Regions from separate parts of the Lysinibacillus phoenicis genome, predicted to be linked through region 1. Evidence: riboswitches for the same ligand, from Rfam matches in the RefSeq annotation. Region 1 holds a riboswitch; each other region holds the start of a gene.
What was found. A riboswitch is a leader RNA that binds a small molecule or an ion and turns the genes downstream of it on or off. The one in region 1 is predicted to bind thiamine pyrophosphate.

Region 1 (5,545 bases):
CTACTGCGACAGTGGATGAATTAATGACGGTCATTAAAGGGCCAGATTTCCCAACAGGTGGTATTATCCAAGGCGTTGATGGCATTAAAAAAGCATATGAAACGGGTCGCGGTAAAATTATTGTCCGTGCACAAGCGGTTGTGGAGCCTATTAAGGGTGGTAAAGAGCAAATTGTTATCACAGAATTACCTTACGATGTCAATAAGGCGAATCTTGTGAAAAAAATTGATGAGCAACGCGTAGATAAACGTCTTGAGGGGATTGCGGAAATTCGTGATGAATCTGATAGAACTGGCTTACGTGTTGTCATTGAACTGAAAAAGGATGTACCAGGACAAGGAATTCTCCAATACTTATTTAAAACAACGGATTTACAGGTAGCTTATAATTTTAATATGATTGCCATTCATAATCGTCGTCCAACAATGATGACCTTACCATTATTATTGGATGCCTATATTGCCCATCAAAAAGAAGTAGTCACGAACCGTTCCATTTACGATTTACAAAAGGCGAAGGATCGTTCCCATATCGTGGATGGGTTAATTAAAGCCCTTTCCATTTTAGATGAAGTGATTGCAACAATCCGTTCTTCTAATGATAAAAAGGATGCCAAGCTTAATTTACAGGCGAAGTTTGATTTTACAGAGGTACAGGCAGAGGCGATTGTCAGCTTGCAATTATACCGTTTAACCAATACAGACATTACAGAGCTTCGACAAGAACAGGACGAGCTAAATAGGTTGATTGCTAAGCTAGAGGGGATTTTACAAAGTGAGGCAAAGCTTGTACGTGTCATTAAACAAGAATTGCTTGATATTAAGAAACGCTTTACAGAGCCTCGTCGCTCAAGAATTGAGCAAGAAATTGAAGAGATTAAAATTACCTTAGATGTTCTTGTACCAAGTGAAGAGGTTGTCGTAACCGTAACGAAGGATGGCTATATTAAACGTACTTCGACACGTTCACATGCCGCCTCAAATGGTCAGGATTTTGCGATGAAGGATTCGGATTACTTATTGTATGAAGCAACCTTAAATACACAGCACCATTTACTCCTATTTACAAATCGAGGCAATTATATTTATCAGCCTGTTCATGAGCTGCCAGATATTCGCTGGAAGGATCTTGGTCAGCATATTTCAAGTATCGTGCCAACGGGTGAAGATGAGTCAATTATCGCTGTATATGGCTTTGAAACATTTGATCAACCAAATACGTACATTTTCACTGCGACAAAGGATGGTCAAATTAAACGCTCTCCACTTGCCGATTACGCGGTGACACGTTATTCAAAACCAATTAAAACGATGAATGTGAAGGCTGGCGATGCCATGATCTATGCAGCGTTTGTGACGGATGACGTGGAATTGATGTTAACAACAGATACGGCTTATTCAATTCGTTTCCCAATGGAGGAATTACCAGTAACAGGTGTAAAAACAGGCGGAGTAAAGGGCATTACGCTAAAAGATGGAGAAGCCTTAGTCGGTGTGAATGTGCTACAACCAGATCAAACGCAATATGTTGTCATTGTGACACAGCGTGGGGCTGTTAAGAAAATGAATGTCGCAGAGGTTGAAGTAGCCAGTCGTGCAAAACGTGGTCTAAAAGTATTAACAGAATTAAAAGCAAATCCGCACCGCATTGTGGCCGTTATTCAAGCAACAGATGAGGAGCAGATTGTTATTGAAACAGAAAAAGGCGTGCAAGAGGTGTTAGATGTCCAAGCATTGACTCGTGCTGATCGCCATTCCAATGGATCGTTCAAAGTGGATATCGCAACAGATGGGGCTATTTCCCATGTTCTAACGACCAAAAAGGAACAATAACCAAGCTTTTTTAACGCCCAGTCTCTTTTGTGAGCTGGGCTTTTTTTGGTGTAAAACGGTTAAACCAAATTAGTACCTTGTCTTTTAAGAGTAACTATGGGTATAATAATCAACGAAAAGTTCATAGCGAAAGAATGTAGGGGGGCTAGTAGTTGCTAGCTGAGATTGTGTCCGATAGACGCTGACCCTTTGAACCTGATTTGGCTCGTACCAGCGTAGGGAACATCTATTCAAAAAAGCAAAGTTTTGAAGATTGATTGCAATTTACGTCTGGGAGGAATCCTAGGCGTTTTTTTATATTTTCAAACACCTCTTGCCCATCGTATTTACGCTTTCTTTCTGGTGACACGCATTCCTTTATGAACACTTTCATATTACAAACTGGGAGGACCTAGCATGAAAAAATGGTTATTTATTCTATTGGCTGCACTTGTAACATTAGTGGGCTGTAGTGACAAGGAGGACAAGCAGGCAACTGATAAGCTAAAAAAGGTGTCAGTAGTACTGGATTGGACTCCGAATACAAATCATACAGGGCTTTATGTCGCGAAAAAGCTTGGTTATTTTGAGGAACAAGGCTTAGATGTTGATATTATGATGCCAGGGGAAGCGGGAGCAGATCAGCTTGTAGCTTCTGGTAAGGCAGAATTTGGGGTAAGCTATCAGGAAGGCATCACACAGGCACGTGTCCAGGATGTACCACTTGTTTCGATTGCCGCCATCATTCAGCATAATACATCGGGCTTTGCTTCGATTGCTTCTAAAGGGATTACCTCACCAAAGGATTTCGAAGGTAAAACTTATGGCGGTTGGGGAGCCCCACTAGAGCAAGCGGTACTCCAATCGTTAATGCAAACAGAAAATGCCGATATTAATCAATTAGATATTGTCAATGCAGGTGATTTAGATTTCTTCACGATGATGGAAAAAGATATTGATTTTGCGTGGATTTATTATGCATGGACAGGTATTGAGGCAGAGCTTCGTGGGGAAAAGATTAATATGTTGTATTTAACGGATTATAGTGATCAGTTGGATTATTATACGCCTGTATTGGCTACTAATGAAAAAATGATAAAGGACAATCCTGATGTTGTAAAAGCCTTTGTTGCAGCTGCTTCTAAAGGTTATGAATACGCAATCGAGCATCCAAGTGAGGCTGCAGATATTTTACTAGAAGCGGCACCTGACTTAGATAAAGAATTAGTGCATAAAAGTCAAGAATGGTTAGCTGATAAATATCAGGACGATGCGAAGCAATGGGGAGAGCAAAAGCTTTCTGTATGGGAAAACTATGCTAATTGGATGTCTAGCAACAAGGTATTAGAGGGCGAGTTTGATGCAAAGCAAGCCTTTACGAATGATTTCTTACCTAAAAAGGAGGCCAAATAAATGGCAAATTCATTAATCAGTGTCCAAATTATCCCGAAAACAGAGAAATATGAGGATGTCATTCCTTATGTGGATGCAGCCATTGCTGTGATTGATGCATCTGGTGTGAAATATGAAGTACATCCGCTAGAAACGACGATGGAAGGTGAGCTGTCAACATTGCTTCAACTTATTGAGAAAATGAATGACAAGATGATAGAGCTTGGTGCTATTAATGTGATTACACAAGTGAAAATACTCTATCAGCCAACTGGTATTACCATGGATACATTAACGGAGAAATATCAGTAATGAAACAAGCGTTTCAAAAGGGAAGGACGATCATCTTTATCGCCTTCCTCTTATTCATCTGGGAACTAGTCGTGCATGTGGCTGAAGTTCCCCATTGGCTTCTACCTGCACCAAGTCGTATTCTGATGGAAGGCTTTCAGTCGTATCCAACCTTTTTACCACATGCTTTGGCTACGGTGCAATTGGCCATATTAGGTCTTGCTATTGGTATTGGTTGTGGATTAACGGTAGCTATTGTGTTGCATCGATTTTTGTTTATTCGGGAGTTGTTTTATCCGATTTTGATCATGTCGCAAAATATCCCAATACTTGTCTTAGCACCGCTGCTCATAATATGGTTTGGCTTTGGCTTATTACCAAAGCTCATTATTATTTGCCTTGTGTGCTTTTTCCCGATAGTCATTGCGGCCATGGACGGATTTCGTCAAACTTCACCTGAATTAAAGCACTATTTTGCGATGATTGGTGCGACAACTTCGCAAACTTTTTGGAAATTGGAATGGCCGCATGCATATCCTGCTATATTTTCAGGCGTTAAAATCGCTGCTACATACAGTGTCATGGGTGCTGTCATTGCAGAGTGGCTTGGTGCGAAAAAGGGTATTGGCGTATATATGACCTTAGCTCAATCCTCCTTTCGCACGGATCGTGTATTTGTCGCGATTTTTGCCATTGTTTTGTTAAGCTTACTGTTGTTTAGCAGTATACGATTTATAGAAAAAATCATGGTGAAGGGGAGAGGCAACCATGCTCAGCATTCAAAACATCAGTAAATCCTTTGATGCCCTGCAAGTCCTTGAAGATCTGTCCTTTGAGGTTAAGGATGGCGAGTTTGTAGCTATTGTGGGTCCTTCAGGAAGTGGTAAAAGTACGTTGTTTCAATTAATAGGTGGTGTCTCTTCAATCGATCATGGGGCCATTTTATTAAATGGAGAGGATTTACAGCAAAAGAGAGGGACGATTGGCTATATGCCCCAGCAGCCTTGTCTATTGCCTTGGCGTACCATCTTAGAGAACGTTACCATCGTGGAGGAATTACAGCGTAAACCAAACGTCGAACGTGCCAAGGAATGGCTAGAAAAGGTTGGTCTTGGGTCCTTTATCGATGCCTATCCAAATGAACTGTCAGGCGGCATGCAGCAGCGAGTCTCCTTCATACGTGCCTTAGTTAGTGATAAGCCCATTTTATGCTTAGATGAACCCTTTTCGGCGCTAGACGAATTTACGAGATTGGAAATGCAGGCATGGCTTTTATCTATCTGGGAAGAGTACCGGAAATCTATTATATTTGTTACGCATAGTATAGAAGAGGCTCTCTTTTTGGCAGATCGAATATTAGTCTTAACAAAAAGGCCTGCAACGGTTAAAAAGGAAATGATCGTACCGTTTGCTAGACCTCGCCGAGAGGAAATTCGTCATTCTGCTGCATTTACAGCCTTAAAGCAACAATTATTTATGTATTTACAAGAAGAAAAGGGTGATATGCATGCTGATTGATGCTCATATTCATTTAGATCAGTATAAAGATGAGGAGATTCCAACTTTGCTAGAAGATGCCGATTTTGTCATTGCGGTTAGCATGCATTTGACATCATGCCAAAGGACATTGCATTTATCAAACAGCTATCCTCAAGTTAAGGTAGCTTTTGGCTTTCATCCTGAACAGTCTTTACCAAGTCAATGTGAAGAGGATGCACTATTTGATTGGATTCGTTGTCATGCAGATGAAATGGTCGCTGTTGGAGAGGTTGGCCTTCCTTATTATTTAAGGCAAGAACATGCTATTGATGACCGTCCTTACGTGGTGCTATTAGAGCGTTTTATTGTTTTGGCAAAGGAACTTAGCAAGCCGATTATCTTACATGCTGTCTATGAGGACGCTGCCATCGTATGTGATTTGCTTGAAAAGCATCAGTTTCATCAAGCTCATTTTCATTGGTTTAAAGGGGATGAAACTGTAGTGAAACGCATGATTCAGCATGGTTATTTTATTTCCATCACCCCTGATTGTTTGTATGAAAAAGAAATTC
Region 2 (5,545 bases), 2.2 Mb from region 1:
GATTATTGCCTCCATTATTATGGTAATTTTAATGACAGCTGCAAGTGTGTTATTCATCTATAAACAGCTAAAGCCACTCAAGTTTTTACGTACATCTATCGAAACGGCAGCAGAGGGAGATTTAACCCAAAAGGTGGATGAGAAGTATATTAAGGCTGATGAAATTGGGGCAGTTGCATTAGCTTACAATAATATGCTAGATAAAACCAATGGTGCGATTCAAACCGTATTGAACTCTACTACATTATTAAACCAATCGTCCAATCAAGTACATGAGGCCTTTAATGAAATTGTAGCGTCTAGTCAAGAGGTGTCTGTTGCCATCAATGAAATTGCACAAGGCGCATCGAAGCAATCTGAGGATACGGAAGAAACGAATTATCGAATCATGGATTTATCTGAACAGATTGATGCCATTACAGCTCTTTCTAATGAAATGGATGAACTCTCTCATAAAACGAACGAAACAACAGAAAAGGGATTGTACGAGGTTGAAAGCTTACGTGAACGTAATATAGAGACAAATGAGATGAACGGTCGTATTCAACAACAAATCGAATCATTAGCCTCTCACATTGCGAATATTAATCATATCATTGCTTCGATCCAAAGCATTACTGAGCAAACTAATCTATTAGCTTTAAATGCAAGTATTGAGGCAGCACGTGCTGGTGAACATGGTAAAGGATTTGCTGTCGTTGCAGAGGAAGTAAGAAAGTTAGCCGAGCAATCTAAAAGTGAAACAGAAATTATTAAGAATACAGTAGAAAGCATCCTTGAAAATTCACAGCAAACAGTTGCTGTCATTGCATCTAATGCGGATTTAATGCAATCTCAAAATGAATCCGTACAAAGTACACAACTGGCATTTAAAGATAACAGTGATTTGTCACGTTCAATTGCAGCCTCTATTAGTGAATTAATGAGTAAGCTATCAAGTATGTTAGAGCATAAAAATCAAGCGATTATGGCCATCCAAAGCATATCAGCAATTTCAGAGGAAACGGCTGCCTCAGCTGAACAAGTAAGTGCATCTGCAATGGATCAACAAGCAGAGTTACAAAAAGTAGCCGAGTCTATACAAAATATGAACGATATTTCCAATGAACTGCAAGAAGTCGTGAATCGTTTTAAATTAGCGTAAAATGAAGGGCTGCCTAAACAAATAGGCAGTCTTTTTTTATTGGAAGAGACATTGACCTAGTAGAAATTCGGCACTACTATAAAAGAAGGGAAGGGGGTCATCGAAATGATGTATCTCGGAATGATTTTCTTTCAAATTGTTGCACCTATTTTAGTGTTACTTATAGTAGGTGCTATCTTACAAAAGAGATTTCGCTTTAATTTAAAAGCGTTGTCTCAGCTTATTACATATTGCTTTATGCCAGCAGCTGTTTTTGTAAATTTATATGAGACGAGTGTAGAGCTGTCTGTACTGGCAGAGGTCGGATTGTTTATTGTGCTTTTTATTGGGAGCCAAATGCTACTCAGTCACCTTTTTGCGAAGTGGCTTGGTTTAGTTAAAACAGAGGCAGCAGTTTTTAAAAATAGTGTTGTGCTCATTAACTCTGGGAACTATGGCATTCCGGTAGCTCAAATGATTTTTGTAACACAACCTATTGGTGTAGCGATTCAGGTCATCCTTGTAATCTTTCAAAATATGACAACTTATACATATGGTTTGTATAATTTAATTTCCTCTACCAAATCAGGAATGACGATTATTAAAGATTTTTTTAAAATGCCCATCATTCATGCGTTGATTATTGGTGTAGCCATGAACTATTTTAATATCGGTATTCCACAGTTTATTAAAATACCAATAGACCATGTAGCAGATGGCTTTATTGCTGTGGCACTAATCACGTTAGGTGCGCAATTATCGCAGCTTGAAATCAAATCTATGTTTAATAAAACGGTTTTCGTCAGCTGCTTCACACGTTTAATTGTCGGACCAGCCGTAGCTTTAGCCATTATTTTTTTATTGGGGTTAGATGGAGTTGTCGCTCAATCACTATTTATAGCCAGTGCTTTCCCGACATCCCGCAATAGCTCTAGTCTAGCATTGGAATACGATGTGGAATCGGCAACAGCTGCCCAAACTGTTTTATTTTCAACTATTGTCAGCTGTATAACGGTAACAATAGTGATTTATCTTGCGGACGTATTATTTGCTTAATCAATAGAATATTAAAAAATAATGAATGGAAAACTTCCATCTCATAGTAATATCTGCTACACTAGCATCAAACTAAATAGTATTAACTAGGGGAGTCTGATGAGTCAGGCTGAGAGGGAAACGCTTAGAGGTTTCTTGACCCTTTGGACCTGATCTGGCTCATACCAGCGTGGGAAAGTTAAGAAACTATTGCATAGTATGTGTATGCAATTTCAACCTTTACATTCGTGGCCGGATCCAAATAATTATTTTGGATTCGGCCTTTATTTATTTGTTAGGGTGAGCTAGATCCGGTCCTTGTAACAAAAAACATTTAAGGGAGAGAAGTAGCTCATGTCAGCAATTAGTGAAAAGAACATTACGATTATGTCTAGCTTTGAAGGAAGCAAAAAGGTGTATGTTGAAGGTTCCCGTCCGGATATTTTAGTACCAATGCGAGAAATTGCATTAAGTCCGACAACAGGAAGCTTTGGAAATGAAGAAAACGCCCCTATTCGAGTATATGATACGAGTGGTCCCTATACAGATCCATCTTATCAAGTAGATATTACAAAAGGTTTACCTGCCTTACGAAGTGGATGGATTCAAGAGCGAGGAGATGTAGAAGCATATGAGGGCCGCTCTATAAAACCGGAGGATAATGGTTTTCGTCGTGCAGATGATCCGCGTAATCATGAAAATGTCTTTCCTGAATTGGCAAGAAAGCCTTTACGAGCAAAAAAAGGGAGAAATGTAACGCAGCTGCATTATGCAAGACAGGGGATTATTACACCTGAAATGGAGTTTGTAGCGATACGTGAAAATATGGATCCAGAATTTGTCCGATCTGAAATTGCAGCTGGGCGCGCTATTATGCCTTCTAATATTAATCATCCAGAGGCGGAGCCAATGATCATCGGTCGTAACTTCCATGTGAAAATCAATGCCAATATTGGGAATTCCGCGGTATCGTCTTCTATAGCAGAAGAGGTTGAAAAAATGACATGGGCAACACGCTGGGGTGCTGATAATATTATGGATCTTTCAACAGGTAAGCATATTCATACAACGAGAGAATGGATTATTCGAAATGCAGCGGTACCAGTGGGGACAGTGCCAATTTATCAAGCATTGGAAAAGGTAAATGGCGTAGCAGAGGATTTAACGTGGGAAGTTTACCGTGATACGCTTATTGAGCAAGCCGAGCAGGGTGTAGATTATTTCACGATTCATGCAGGTGTACTATTACGCTATGTTCCCCTTACAGCTAATCGTGTAACGGGAATTGTATCTCGTGGTGGTTCTATTATGGCACAGTGGTGTTTATATCATCATCAAGAGAATTTCCTTTATACTCATTTTGAGGAAATCTGTGAAATTATGAAGACTTATGATGTTGCTTTTTCTTTAGGTGATGGCCTACGTCCAGGTTCAATTGCAGACGCCAATGATGAAGCCCAATTTGCAGAGCTTGAAACACTAGGTGAACTAACACAGATTGCGTGGAAACATGATGTTCAAGTGATGGTGGAGGGGCCAGGTCATGTACCGATGCATCTGATTAAAGAAAACATGGACAAGCAATTAGAAGTTTGTAAGGAGGCGCCTTTTTATACGTTAGGTCCACTTACAACGGATATTGCTCCAGGCTATGACCACATTACATCGGCTATTGGGGCAGCGATGATTGGCTGGTTTGGGACAGCAATGCTCTGCTATGTGACACCAAAGGAGCACCTTGGCTTACCTAATCGCGAGGATGTTCGAGTGGGAGTAATTACGTATAAAATAGCGGCACATGCGGCAGATTTAGCGAAGGGGCATCCTGGTGCACAACGCCGAGATGATGCACTATCAAAAGCACGTTTTGAATTCCGCTGGCGTGATCAATTCAATCTATCTCTCGATCCAGAAAGAGCGGTGGAGTATCATGATGAGACTTTGCCAGCAGAAGGAGCAAAAACAGCACACTTTTGCTCTATGTGTGGTCCTAAGTTCTGTAGTATGCGAATTTCACAAGATATTCGAAATTATGCTAAAGAAAAAGACTTGAATACGACAGAAGCGATCCATCGAGGTATGAAGGAAAAGGCAGAGGAATTTAAAAAAGCGGGTAGTCAGATTTATCAATAATGTAAAAAGGCTTGTGTTGTAGTATCGACACAAGCCTTTTGTGATTAAAAAACTCCATGTGAGTGAAAAATTCACATGGAGTAAAAATTGGATTTGGATATCAATAATAAGTGGAATATTAAACGTTTGTTGGTTGTTTTACATATGGGTTTGTAAGATCCATACCTTCTAATGAAAGACCCATTGCTTTTGCTACACCTTCACCATATGCTGGATCTGCTAAATAGCAGTGAAGGATGTGACGGCGCTTGATGAATTCTTCAACAGAAGCCATATCATTTGCCGTATTTTCAAATAGACGTTGTTGCTCTTCTGCCGTCATAAGTCGGAATAGTTTACCTGGTTGTTCAAAGTAATTGTTGTCGTCTTCACGGAAGTCGTGAATACCTGCATGACCATCGATACGTAATTCAGGCTCTTTATAGTCTAAGTTATGCTCCCATTCACCATAGCTATTTGGTTCATAACCTAGTGTTGAACCAAGGTTGCCATCAAAACGCATTGCACCATCACGGTGGAAAGTGCGGAATGGACATTTCGGTGCGTTAACAGGAAGCATATAGTGGTTAACACCGAGACGATAACGCTGTGCATCTGCATATGCAAAGATACGACCTTGTAACATTTTATCTGGTGAGAAGCTAATACCAGGAACAATATTAGACGGTGCAAATGCAGCTTGTTCAACTTCTGCAAAATAGTTGTCCGGGTTTTTGTTTAACTCAAACTCACCCACTGGAATTAATGGGAAGTCTTTTTTATACCATACCTTTGTTAAATCAAATGGGTTGTATGGTAGCTCGCGAGCTTGCTCTTCAGTCATTACCTGAATGTACATTTTCCATTTAGGGAAATCGCCTTTTTCGATTGCTTCATATAAATCACGTTGTGAAGATTCGCGGTCTTGACCAATGATGTCATTAGCTTCAGCGCCAGTTAAGTTTTTAATGCCTTGCTCTGTACGGAAGTGGAATTTAACCCAAACACGTTCATTATCAGCATTGATAAAGCTATACGTATGAGAACCAAAACCATGCATATTGCGGTAACCAGCTGGAATACCACGGTCAGACATTACGATTGTCACTTGGTGAAGTGCTTCTGGTAATGAAGTCCAGAAATCCCAGTTAGAATTAGCGTTTTTCATATTTGTACGTGGGTCACGTTTTACCACGTGGTTTAAATCTGTGAAGTGTAATGGGTCGCGGAAGAAGAATACAGGTGTATTATTACCTACTAAATCCCAGTTACCTT
Region 3 (5,545 bases), 1.6 Mb from region 1:
AACCATCGCCATTCTTGTTGTTTCAGCCCTTTTATTCTATGCGGCGGACGCCTTAAGTGCAGGTGGCGGTAAAAGTGGAAAAAACACTTTAACGATCTTTAACTGGGGAGAATATATCGACCCTGACCTATTAAAGCAATTTGAAAAAGAAACAGGTATTCATGTCATCTATGAAACGTTCGACTCCAATGAGGCCATGATGACAAAAATTCAACAGGGCGGAACAGCTTACGATATTGCTGTCCCTTCTGAATATATGATTGAAAAAATGAAGGAAGAAAATTTATTGATTCCTTTAGATAAAACGAAAATCCCTAACTTAAAAAATATCGATCCTTACTTCTTAGATTTACCATTCGATGATGACAATAAATATTCCGTTCCTTATTTTTGGGGAACAGTAGGCATTGTTTATAATCCGAGTCTTGTTGGTAATTTAGATTTCTCTTCTTGGGAAGATTTATGGGATCCTTCATTAAAGCGTAAAGTCTTTTTAGTAGACGGTGCTCGTGAAGTCATTGGAATGGGCTTAAACAGTCTAGGCTATTCACTGAACTCATTAGATAATCACGAACTACGTGAAGCGACTGATAAGTTAATCACACTAGCACCCAATGTAAAAGCCATTATTGGTGATGAAATTACACCATTAATGATCAATAATGAGGCATCTGTAGCCCTCACTTGGTCTGGGCAAGCAGCCGATATGATGTATGAAAATGAGGAACTAGATTTTGCTGTACCTGACGAAGGTTCGAATTTATGGTTCGATAATATGGTTATTCCCAAAACATCGAAAAATATCGATGGTGCCCATGCCTTTATCAATTTTATGCTAAGTGCTGAATCTGGTGCTCAAAATGCCGATTATGTGGGCTATTCTACGCCTAATATTGCAGCGATGGACTTAATGGACGAAGAAGTTGTTTCTGATGAACGCTATTACCCTTCAGAGGAACAACGAGAAACATTAGAGGTCTATAAAAACTTAGGGCCAGACTATTTAGGAAAATATAATGAATTGTTTTTAGAATTTAAAATGAGTATACGATAATTTAAACTAGCGAATTGGTTCACACACCAATTCGCTAGTTTTTATCTGCATGCATATTCATTATAGTTAAAAAACAATTCAGTTCTTTCTGTCACAGAAACTTTAGTATATGACCACATTTTCACATACCCCTTCTATCATGCAATTGTCAAATGAATAATTTATTATTTAAAACTTAGAAATATAGCATCACATGTCATCTTAAATAACCTAAGAAGATAACTTTTGTGGAAAACCATTCTAAATATCGAACCACTTCAATAATCTTAACTAATAGCCAAGCGATAATTCTTTATGATAGACTGTACTATATTTGATTACAAAAAAAGGGGGTTTATTCGATGACCCAGCAGAAGTCCAATAAGGCGGCTTTGTATATTTTAATGTTTAACATGTTTATCGCAATGGGGAGTATTGGGATTATTATTCCTGTCATGCCTGAGTACTTAAAAATATTCGGTGCAGCAGGACAAGTTCTAGGTATGCTTATTGCAACGTTCGCCTTAGCTCAATTCGTATTTTCTCCAATTGCTGGGAATCTTTCGGATCAGTATGGTCGAAAAAATTTAATTATTTTCGGTCTTATCGTGACAGGTCTTGCACAAATCGGCTTTGGCCTTGCTACAGACGTATGGATGCTCTTTCTAGCACGCTTTTTAGGTGGTCTTGGTTCTGCATTTGTTGCACCTCCTATTATGGCTTTTGTAGCCGACGTCACAACCTATGAAGAACGTGGGAAAGGAATGGGTATGTTAGGTGCTGCTATGTCTCTTGGTTTTATGATAGGACCTGGTATTGGTGGCTTTTTGGCAAAGGTAAGCTTACACTTCCCATTTTTCACAGCTGGAGCTGCTGCCATTGTAGCATCTATTTTATCTTACTTTTTATTACCTTCTACCAAACCAAACACTGCTCAGCAGAAACAAAAGCAAGACAATCTGGCGAAGCAAATGGCTCGTTCCATACATATGCCTTATTTTGTTATGCTCATAATTATGCTCGTGTTCTCGTTCGGCATTGCTAATTTCCAAACGACTTTGTCCTTATTCGTGACAGAAAAGTTTAATTACACACCCGTAGATATCGCGATTATTTTAGTTGTCGGTGGTGCTTTTGGGGTCGTTGTACAAATGTTTATTATTACACCACTATTTAATCGTTTTGGTGAAATGAAAGTCGTATTAGTCAATTTATTTATTGCATCCGTTGCTATTTTCTTAATATTATTCGTTTCTGGCTTTGCCCTTATATTAGTTGTAGCAACTATTTTCTCTACAGCAACAACACTAATTCGACCAGCTGTTAATACGCTAATCTCAAAGCTTGCAGAGAAAGAACAGGGATTTGCTGCAGGCTTGAATAATGCTTATATGAGTCTTGGTAATATGATTGGACCAGCATTAGCAGGTCTATTATTCGACTGGAATATGAACAGCCCGTATATTTTTGGCTCCATCATATTATTAGCATGTTTCTTCCTTGCTCTTGTCTGGACATTGAAAAAAGCACCTCATTTAATGCATCCAGATACAAAGTAGTCTGAAAAATCATTGACTATTTTTAGCAGTATGTTACATTAATGTTGGTAAACTAATTAAATAAAATTAACCACTAGGGGAGTCTTTAAAAGGCTGAGACGTATATGTTTAGATACGGACCCTTTGAACCTGATCTAGTTCATACTAGCGGAGGGAAGTGGCGCTACTTGCTATTATCATTGTATACGCGAGGCCGCTTCCTATTGTTTTTAGGTAGCGGCCTTTTTATTTCCCTAGTGAAACTTTATCAAAAGGAGTGAACTTGATGTCAATTCGTAAATTAACGGTCATGGCTTTATTAGTAGCTATTGCCGTAGCAGGCTCTACCTTTGTCTCCATCCCGACAGGAATTGCACGTGCCTTTCCCATCCAGCATGCAATTAACGTGGTAGGTGCAATTCTATTAGGACCAGTTCCTACAGTCCTAATTGCCTTTGTTACTGCCATCATTCGAATCCTTACAGGGACAGGATCATTATTAGCGATCCCTGGCAGTGTTATTGGCGCATTATGTGCTGCCCTCGCTTATAAATACAGCAGTAAAATGTGGTTAGCTGGCATTGGCGAAATCATTGGAACAGGAATTCTTGCTTCACTGATCGCTGTACCTTATGCAAAGTTACTAATGGGGACCTCCGTAGCTGCCTTATTCTTCATGCCAGCCTTTTTAACATCCAGTACTATAGGTGCTCTTTTAGGCGTAGTGATTGCTAACAGTTTGCGGAAGACCGTCCTAGTAAAGAGCTTTAATTCTTCACTTTATTGAGTGAACGGGTTCTGTGTTTTTATATAGTATTAGATGGAGAAATTCCATTATATCTGATGATAACTTTGTTTGTTCTTTTAGAGCGGGGACATTTGCTTTTGGAGCGGATACCTGTCTCTTTGGAGCGCTTTCCCTCACTTTATGAGCGAATACACCACCCCTTGGAGCGCTTCTCCTTACTTTTCGAGCGGTTACCTGTCTCTTTGGAGCGCTTTCCTTCACTTTATGAGCGGTTACCTGTCTCCTTGGAGCGCTTTCTCTTACTTTTGGAGCGGTTACCTGTCTCCTTGGAGCGCTTTCCTTACTTTTGGAGCGGTTACCTGTCTCCTTGGAGCGCTTTCCTTACTTTATGAGCGGATACACCACTCCTTGGAGCGCTTCTCCTTACTTTCGAGCGGAGACCTGTCTCCTTGGAGCGCTTTCCCTTACTTTTCGAGCGGATACACCACTCCTTGGAGCGCTTCCCTTCACTTTATGAGCGGATACACCACTTCTTGGAGCGCTTTCCCTTACTTTTGGAGCGGATACACCACTCCTTGGAGCGCTTTCCTTTACTTTTGGAGCGGTTACCTGTCTCCTTGGAGCGCTTCCCTTACTTTTCGAGCGGATACAACACTCCTTGGAGCGCTTTCCCTTACTTTTGGAGCGAGGATCCCCCTTCTTGGTGCGTTTTCCTCAACTCTATAAGCAGTTACACTTCTTTGCAGTGCACTCGCCCTCACCGCTCAATCGAGGACTACTTTTTCATTCACCTCAAAGAATATAAAAAAGCAGTACAAAACTGTTTCGTTTTGTACTGCTTCTACTATATTACGATCTTTTTTTCATACCCTTTAATAATTGGGCAACATTGGTGTCTTCTGCCTGTACAGGTTTTTCCTCAACGAGCTGTTCTTTTTTCTTCGGTTTTGTGAGGAAGCTCCAGCCAAAACGCCTTATTGTAATATCAATAAAGAATAGTAGCATGCCTGCTAGGAGAAGCCATGAGGCAATGTTTTGACGGTCCGCTCCTTTTTTTGCAAAGTCACGGAAAACTTCTTGTGGTTCCTTTAAGACAGATCCACCAGTTTGTTTGGTTAATTCTTCTACTAAATGTTCATTTACAGGAAGTAGTTCATATTCAGCACTATAAGGAACGCTTAGTCCTGCTTGATATATGGCCTGCTTTTCATCAGCTATACGGAAGAAAATTAATCCTGGTTCAGCCTGTACAGTAGCTCGAACTTGAGAGGTCGAAATGGTTTCAAGTTGTGTTTCTAGCTCTTCACCTGCTTCATTAACTGCTACAATATCTAAAAATGCTGCTTCATTTGTAGGATCCGTAATCATAAAGGAACCATCTGTTTCCAATCTCACATCGTAGGCAACATCATTATAACTAGGAAGCATTTGTGAAATAAGTGTTTGCCAAAATGTCTCCCAATCCTGCCATCTTGCCCAATCTCCTGTCCATTTTCCGGTAGAATCGGATGTAAAGGCGAATGTTTTACCTAGACCGTATTGCCACTGTGCTAACACAGGATCTTCCTTCTCACTTTCTGCAATGACGGTAGCTCCTTGTTTAGCTGTTGTCCCAATATATGCATTCATTTGAGGGACACCATTAGCAAACAGTGTATTCCAACCTGCCGCATTATAGATTGCTGGATAAAATGGGTTATCCTCAATATAGGTACGGGAAATCATAGCTGTTTCACGAGATAAAATAGAAGGAATGGTTTGCTCATCAATAACATCGTAGAAACGACCACTGCCCATGTCACTTAGCGCTTCTAGTAAGTTTGCGTCGGCATCTTGACCAATCGCAACAGTCGATAATGTGATACCGTTCTCTTTCCCATCAGCAATTAAATCTTCATAATTCCCTGACTGTGATTGCCCATCTGTTAAGAGAATAATATGCTTACGTTGCAGCTTTAGATCTGCAAGATTTTCATAGGCTTTTGCAAGTGAACTATAAATCTCTGTTCCACCACCTGGTGTAACGGATAAAATCGTATCTACTGCTTCTTCTTTACTACTCAGAGGCGCTGTCTCTATAATCTCCCATGGCCGATCATCAAAGGCGATAAATCCTAATGTATCTTCATCGCGCAACATTTCTACTGAACGTGCAGCAGCTTCCTTAGCAAGCTCGAGCTTGGACCCAGACATACTGCCAGAACGATCGAGTACAATGACTAATCC
Region 4 (5,545 bases), 3.6 Mb from region 1:
ATTCTTCATATGTTTCATTAATCATATCTTGCATCATGGCACGTTCCTCTGCTGTCACTTCACGCATTGGACTTAGCATATCCTTATGTTCACCTGATTTAAACGTTTCAAATTTCACACCAACTTTTTCAGCTAATGCTTGGTAGTTAATAGATTGCATAATAACACCAATCGATCCTGTAATTGTATCACGATGCGCAAATATTTTATCTGCAGGTGCTGAAATATAATATCCACCTGATGCTGCCATAGAATCCATAGATACATAAATCGGAATTTGACGTTCTTCTTTAATCTTTAAGAGCTTTTTATAAATATCTGCTGATTCTTTGACGCCACCACCTGGTGAATTGACACTTAAAACAATGCCTTGTACTGAATCATCATACAAAATATTATCCAATTGCTCTAGGAAAAATTGATGATCATAGGCAACTGGTTGCCATAATGTACTTGAGCCGATATCTTGAATTGTTCCATCTACCTTTAAATAAGCAATCCGCTTATCAAAATTATCTCCTTCAATTACATTTTCATATACATCTAAATTATTTCCTGCCATTAAACTATCAAAATTACCTAGGAAATCTGCTTTAAATAGAGCAAAAATGGTGTTAATCCCCAATGAAAATAATAAAAGAACACCTGCGACTACTAAAGCAACCCACCTTTTAACATTCATGTCTTTCCGCCTCCTTAACACGTAATACGAATGACTAGCTTTTTTGTTTCATTTTTTTGCAATTATATGCAAAAAGATTTATACTATTTATTTCCTCATAATACCTTACCTAAAAAAACAAAAAAAATCAAAGTCCATTGCCATTCTTGAACTTTGATTTTCGACATTATTTCCTAGGAAATGATAATTAGTGTAGTTGTTTTGCTTCTTGCTGTCTTAATTCAACACGTCGAATTTTCCCCGAGGATGTTTTCGGTAGCTCTTCCACAAATTCAATAGCACGCGGATATTTATAAGGTGCTGTCAATAGTTTCACATGATCTTGAAGAGTTCGAATAAGTGCTTCATCACCATTTTCAGCATTTCGAAGTACAACAAAAGCTTTAACAATATTTCCCCGAACTTTATCTGGGCTCGCAATAACAGCCGCTTCTTTTACAGCTGGGTGCTTCATCAAAGCATCTTCTACCTCAAATGGCCCAATTGTGTAGCCAGAGGATATAATGACATCATCTCCACGACCCTCAAACCAAAAGTAACCATCTTGATCTTTATAAGCACGATCACCTGTAATATACCACTCTCCACGGAATTGTAAATTTGTTCGTTCCGGGTCATTTAAATATTTTTTAAACAGTGCGGGAGTGGTGCGATGAACAGCAATATCGCCAACTTCTCCAACAGCAACAGGGTTACCGAAATCGTCTATAATTTCAACCTTATTGCCAGGAGTTGGTTTTCCCATAGAACCAATTCTAGCTTCCATTCCAACCATTGTGCCAACAAGTAATGTGTTTTCCGTCTGACCGTAGCCATCTCGGACTTGCAAATCGAAAGTCTTCGAAAATACGTTAATGACCTCGCTATTCAAAGGCTCTCCTGCTGATACAGCTTGACGAAGTGCCGTTAAATCGAATTCATGTAAATGTTCTAGTGCTGCCATAAAACGATATTCTGTAGGTGTGCAACATAAAACATTTATTTTAAATTTTTCGAGTAACCTTAGATAGGTAGATGCATCAAATTTCCCCTTATATACAAATGCAGTAGCACCACTCCCTAATGTTGCTAGAAACGGACTCCAAATCCATTTTTGCCAACCTGGTGCTGCTGTCGCCCAAACAATATCATCTTCTTGCACACCTAACCAGTGTGGTGCTGTTGTTCGTAAATGTGCATAGCCCCAGCTATGAGTATGTACAGCTGCTTTTGGGTTTCCTGTTGTACCACTTGTATAAGCTAAGAATGCAGTATCTGTACTTTTTGTTGGAGAAGAACTTATGTAAGTTGTAGGTTGAATGCGCATTTTTTCTAAAAGTGGTTGCCAAGGTTCATGGGCCTTCCCTATAACAAATTGTTGCATTCCTTGTAAATTGTTCACCTGATCAAATTGATCAATATAAGGCTCGTAAGCAACAATTCCTTTAGCATTTGCATGCTTGATGCGATATTCAATGTCTTTAGTTCTTAGCATTTCTGAGCTCGGAATAATGGTTAATCCAGCTTTCAATGCTGCAATATATACAATATATGCTTCCACTGAACGAGGTACCATCACTAAAATCACATCACCTTTTGATAAACCTTGCATCGTGAATACGTGTGCAGCTTGATTTGCCCTTTCAAGTAAATATGCATATGTAATAAATTGTACATCCTTATTTTCCTCGTAAATAATTAATGCATTTTTTGTTGTATCTTGAGCATATTTTTCAATTTCATCTGTTATGTTATACCATTCTGGTGCAACTAAATCTTGTCTCTTCATGGCAAATGCCCCCTTTTGCTATGACACATTATAAAACTCTTTTTTCAGCATTTTCAATGGTTTGCGCTTAATTTTGGAAAAGTCATGACAACTATCATACTCTGCTATATGGCATCGGTCACATTTTGTCGATAGGTAAACTTGCTATTGAATACAATTGAAAAGTATGGTACATTTTGGTCAACTAAAAGCAAGATTGCAGGGGGACTCGTCAAGAGTTGAGAAGGTAAAACCTGACCCTTTGAACCTGTTAGTTAATACTGACGTAGGGAGCAATAAACATCTATTGATGAAAGGCTCTTTTTCGTGCATTTTTACACAAAAAGAGCCTTTTTTGCATGCTTACGTCCATCCATAAAGGAGGACTACGATGATATTTCAAACAATCCGTCAACAGCAACCACTGATTCATTGTATTACAAATTATGTGGTAGCAAATTTCCAAGCAAATGGTTTATTAGCAATAGGCGCTTCCCCGGTTATGGCTGATGATAGCCGTGAGGTAGAGGAAATGGTAGCACTCGCTCAAGCCTTGTTAATTAACATCGGTACACTCAATGATCGAACTAAAGAATCTATGTTGTTAGCAGGCAAAATGGCCAATAAACTTGGAATTCCAGTCATTTTAGATCCTGTCGGTGCTGGTGCCACTACTTATCGAAAAGAAACGGTACGATACTTGCTTGAGGAAGTACATTTTTCGGTCATTCGTTGTAATGTTGGGGAACTAGCAGCAATAGCCAATGTTGACTGGCAACAAAAAGGTGTCGATAGTGGGAATGGCTCCATTGCTTTAGAAGAAGAGGCGATCTTATTAGCCCAACATTATCAATGCATTGTTATCATAACAGGAGAACGAGATTTTATAACAGATGGTGTGGATAGCCAATGGATAAATGGCGGGAATATGCAAATGACCGAGGTAACAGGGACAGGCTGTTTACTTAGTGCTATTTGCGGTGCCGCCTATATTGCAGGCCATAATCCATACCGACAATTAGCGGACACATTAACTTACTATAAAAAAGCTGCGGTACTGGCGTCAGCGTTTACATCAGATATTGGTGATTTCCAAATAGCTTTACTAAATGCTCTTTATCGCCTATCGAAGGATGGTGAAGCTTCATGCATATTGTAACGACGATTGCAGGCTCAGATAGTGGTGGCGGTGCAGGCATACAGGCTGATTTAAAAACATTTCAGGAATTAGGGGTGTTTGGTACTTCAGTAATTACAGCTTTGACAGCACAAAATACAATGGGTGTGTCAGGAGTTTTCCCTATTGATCACTCCTTTGTTGAAAAACAATTTCAAGCTTTAATCGAAGATTTTTCAATTGCTGCAATTAAAACAGGGATGCTTTATTCCTCTGATATTATTAAAGCTATCGCACATATGATTCATAATCAAAACATCCCACTAATTGTTGATCCAGTAATGATTGCAAAGGGTGGAGAAAGCTTATTACTGCAAGAAGCTATTGAAGCAATGCGCTCTTCTCTACTACCACTTGCTACAATCGTTACCCCCAATATCCCTGAAGCAGAGGCTCTGACAGGGAGAAAAATACATGATGTTTCAGATATACGTGAAGTAGCTCAAGGTTTTTTTCAATTAGGTGTACATTGCGTCATTCTTAAAGGTGGCCATTTAGCAGATCCAAATTTTGCTATTGATTATGTATTTTTTCAAAACGGTAAATCTTTTTCTATGCAAACTCCACGTATTCAAACGTCCAATACCCATGGCACAGGTTGCACATTTTCAGCAGCAATCACTGCTTTTCTTGGTCAAGGTTTTGCGATGGATAAGGCAATTATCGAAGCTAAAAAATTTATTCAATTAGCAATTTTACATGATTTATCTATTGGTCATGGTTATGGACCAACAAATCATTTTGCTTATCAACTGCATAAGGATTCCTGTGAGGTGTTGATTTATGAAACGTGAGGATTTACAACTTTATTTTATTATGGGCACAAGCAATGTTAGTCATCAGAATCCCCTTCATGTACTAGAGAGAGCGTTGCAAGCTGGAATTACCATGTTTCAATTTCGAGAAAAAGGTTCCCATGCATTAACTGGATTTGCCTATGAACAATTTGCACGTCAATGTCAAAAACTATGTCAACAATATAACGTTCCTTTTATTGTCAATGATGATGTCGAACTTGCATTACGACTTGGTGCGGACGGTGTTCATATCGGACAAGATGATTTACATGTTAGCATAGCACGTAAAAAAATTGGTAATATGATTCTTGGTGTTTCTGTGCATTCCCAGGACGAACTAGAAACAGCCATTATCCATCAAGCAGATTATGTAGGTATTGGTCCGATTTTTGCAACAACTTCAAAACGGGATGCACAATCACCATGTGGTACAAATTTTTTGCAGCAAGCTCACAATTTCTATCCTGAATTACCAATTGTAGCGATTGGTGGAATTAACCCTACCAATGCATACGCCGTATTTCAAGCTGGGGCAGATGGTATTGCTGTTATTTCAGCTATCTGTGAAAGTATAGATATTAAGCATACAGTAAATACGTTAAGGTCTGTGACACGCATAAATGGTTGATTTTTAAACAAACTAAAACCAGTGCCTTTTTACGGTCACTGGTTTTAAGTTTATAAATGCTTAGTCAGCATTTATTGGTTGTTGTTTGGCATACCTTTTAATTGAGATTCTGCCATTTGTACAAGACGTTTAGTGATTTCACCACCAACGGAACCGTTGGCACGAGCTGAAGCTTCAGCTCCTAATTGAACACCAAATTCTTGTGCAATTTCGTATTTCATTTGATCAAGTGCTTGTTGTGCACCAGGCACTGCAAGCTGGTTTGAACTGCGGTTGTTGTTTGAAGCCATGTCTCTCACCTCCTTGTGAATATAGAATGTGCGATATTAGATTTTTAATACAAAAATTTTAGAGGTAAATTGTACCTCTAATGGCATAGATAAAATAACATAAAAAAGCCGTCTCAAAATTGACTTTGAAACGGCTGTAGATACCTTATAATAGATCTGCAAACTTATCTTGTTGCTGTTCTTCTTTTTTAGGGAAAATGTAGACCTCTCGATTTTTTACTGCT

Region 2: it holds a riboswitch for thiamine pyrophosphate, as region 1 does, so the genes downstream of both, thiC (phosphomethylpyrimidine synthase ThiC) here and ABC382_RS03200 (ABC transporter substrate-binding protein) in region 1, are expected to answer to the same signal.
Region 3: it holds a riboswitch for thiamine pyrophosphate, as region 1 does, so the genes downstream of both, thiW (energy coupling factor transporter S component ThiW) here and ABC382_RS03200 (ABC transporter substrate-binding protein) in region 1, are expected to answer to the same signal.
Region 4: it holds a riboswitch for thiamine pyrophosphate, as region 1 does, so the genes downstream of both, thiM (hydroxyethylthiazole kinase) here and ABC382_RS03200 (ABC transporter substrate-binding protein) in region 1, are expected to answer to the same signal.

What each region holds. Positions count from the first base shown of each region.
Region 1 is NZ_JBDFMP010000002.1:399,846-405,390, forward strand. It holds gene parC (DNA topoisomerase IV subunit A) at 1-1,832, shown strand, start outside; TPP riboswitch at 1,961-2,071, shown strand; gene ABC382_RS03200 (ABC transporter substrate-binding protein) at 2,229-3,224, shown strand; gene ABC382_RS03205 (thiamine-binding protein) at 3,225-3,515, shown strand; gene ABC382_RS03210 (ABC transporter permease) at 3,515-4,288, shown strand; gene ABC382_RS03215 (ABC transporter ATP-binding protein) at 4,263-5,012, shown strand; gene ABC382_RS03220 (TatD family hydrolase) at 5,002-5,545, shown strand, end outside.
Region 2 is NZ_JBDFMP010000002.1:2,569,319-2,574,863, reverse strand. It holds gene ABC382_RS14275 (methyl-accepting chemotaxis protein) at 1-1,144, shown strand, start outside; gene ABC382_RS14270 (AEC family transporter) at 1,250-2,179, shown strand; TPP riboswitch at 2,258-2,372, shown strand; gene thiC (phosphomethylpyrimidine synthase ThiC) at 2,513-4,291, shown strand; gene ABC382_RS14260 (catalase) at 4,410-5,545, opposite strand, start outside.
Region 3 is NZ_JBDFMP010000002.1:1,987,607-1,993,151, forward strand. It holds gene ABC382_RS11575 (ABC transporter substrate-binding protein) at 1-1,054, shown strand, start outside; gene ABC382_RS11580 (MFS transporter) at 1,396-2,592, shown strand; TPP riboswitch at 2,658-2,765, shown strand; gene thiW (energy coupling factor transporter S component ThiW) at 2,858-3,358, shown strand; gene ABC382_RS11590 (VWA domain-containing protein) at 4,169-5,545, opposite strand, start outside.
Region 4 is NZ_JBDFMP010000002.1:4,028,612-4,034,156, reverse strand. It holds gene sppA (signal peptide peptidase SppA) at 1-682, opposite strand, end outside; gene mbcS (acyl-CoA synthetase MbcS) at 870-2,450, opposite strand; TPP riboswitch at 2,641-2,739, shown strand; gene thiM (hydroxyethylthiazole kinase) at 2,821-3,588, shown strand; gene thiD (bifunctional hydroxymethylpyrimidine kinase/phosphomethylpyrimidine kinase) at 3,576-4,400, shown strand; gene thiE (thiamine phosphate synthase) at 4,390-5,031, shown strand; gene ABC382_RS21640 (alpha/beta-type small acid-soluble spore protein) at 5,103-5,321, opposite strand; gene thiI (tRNA uracil 4-sulfurtransferase ThiI) at 5,467-5,545, opposite strand, start outside.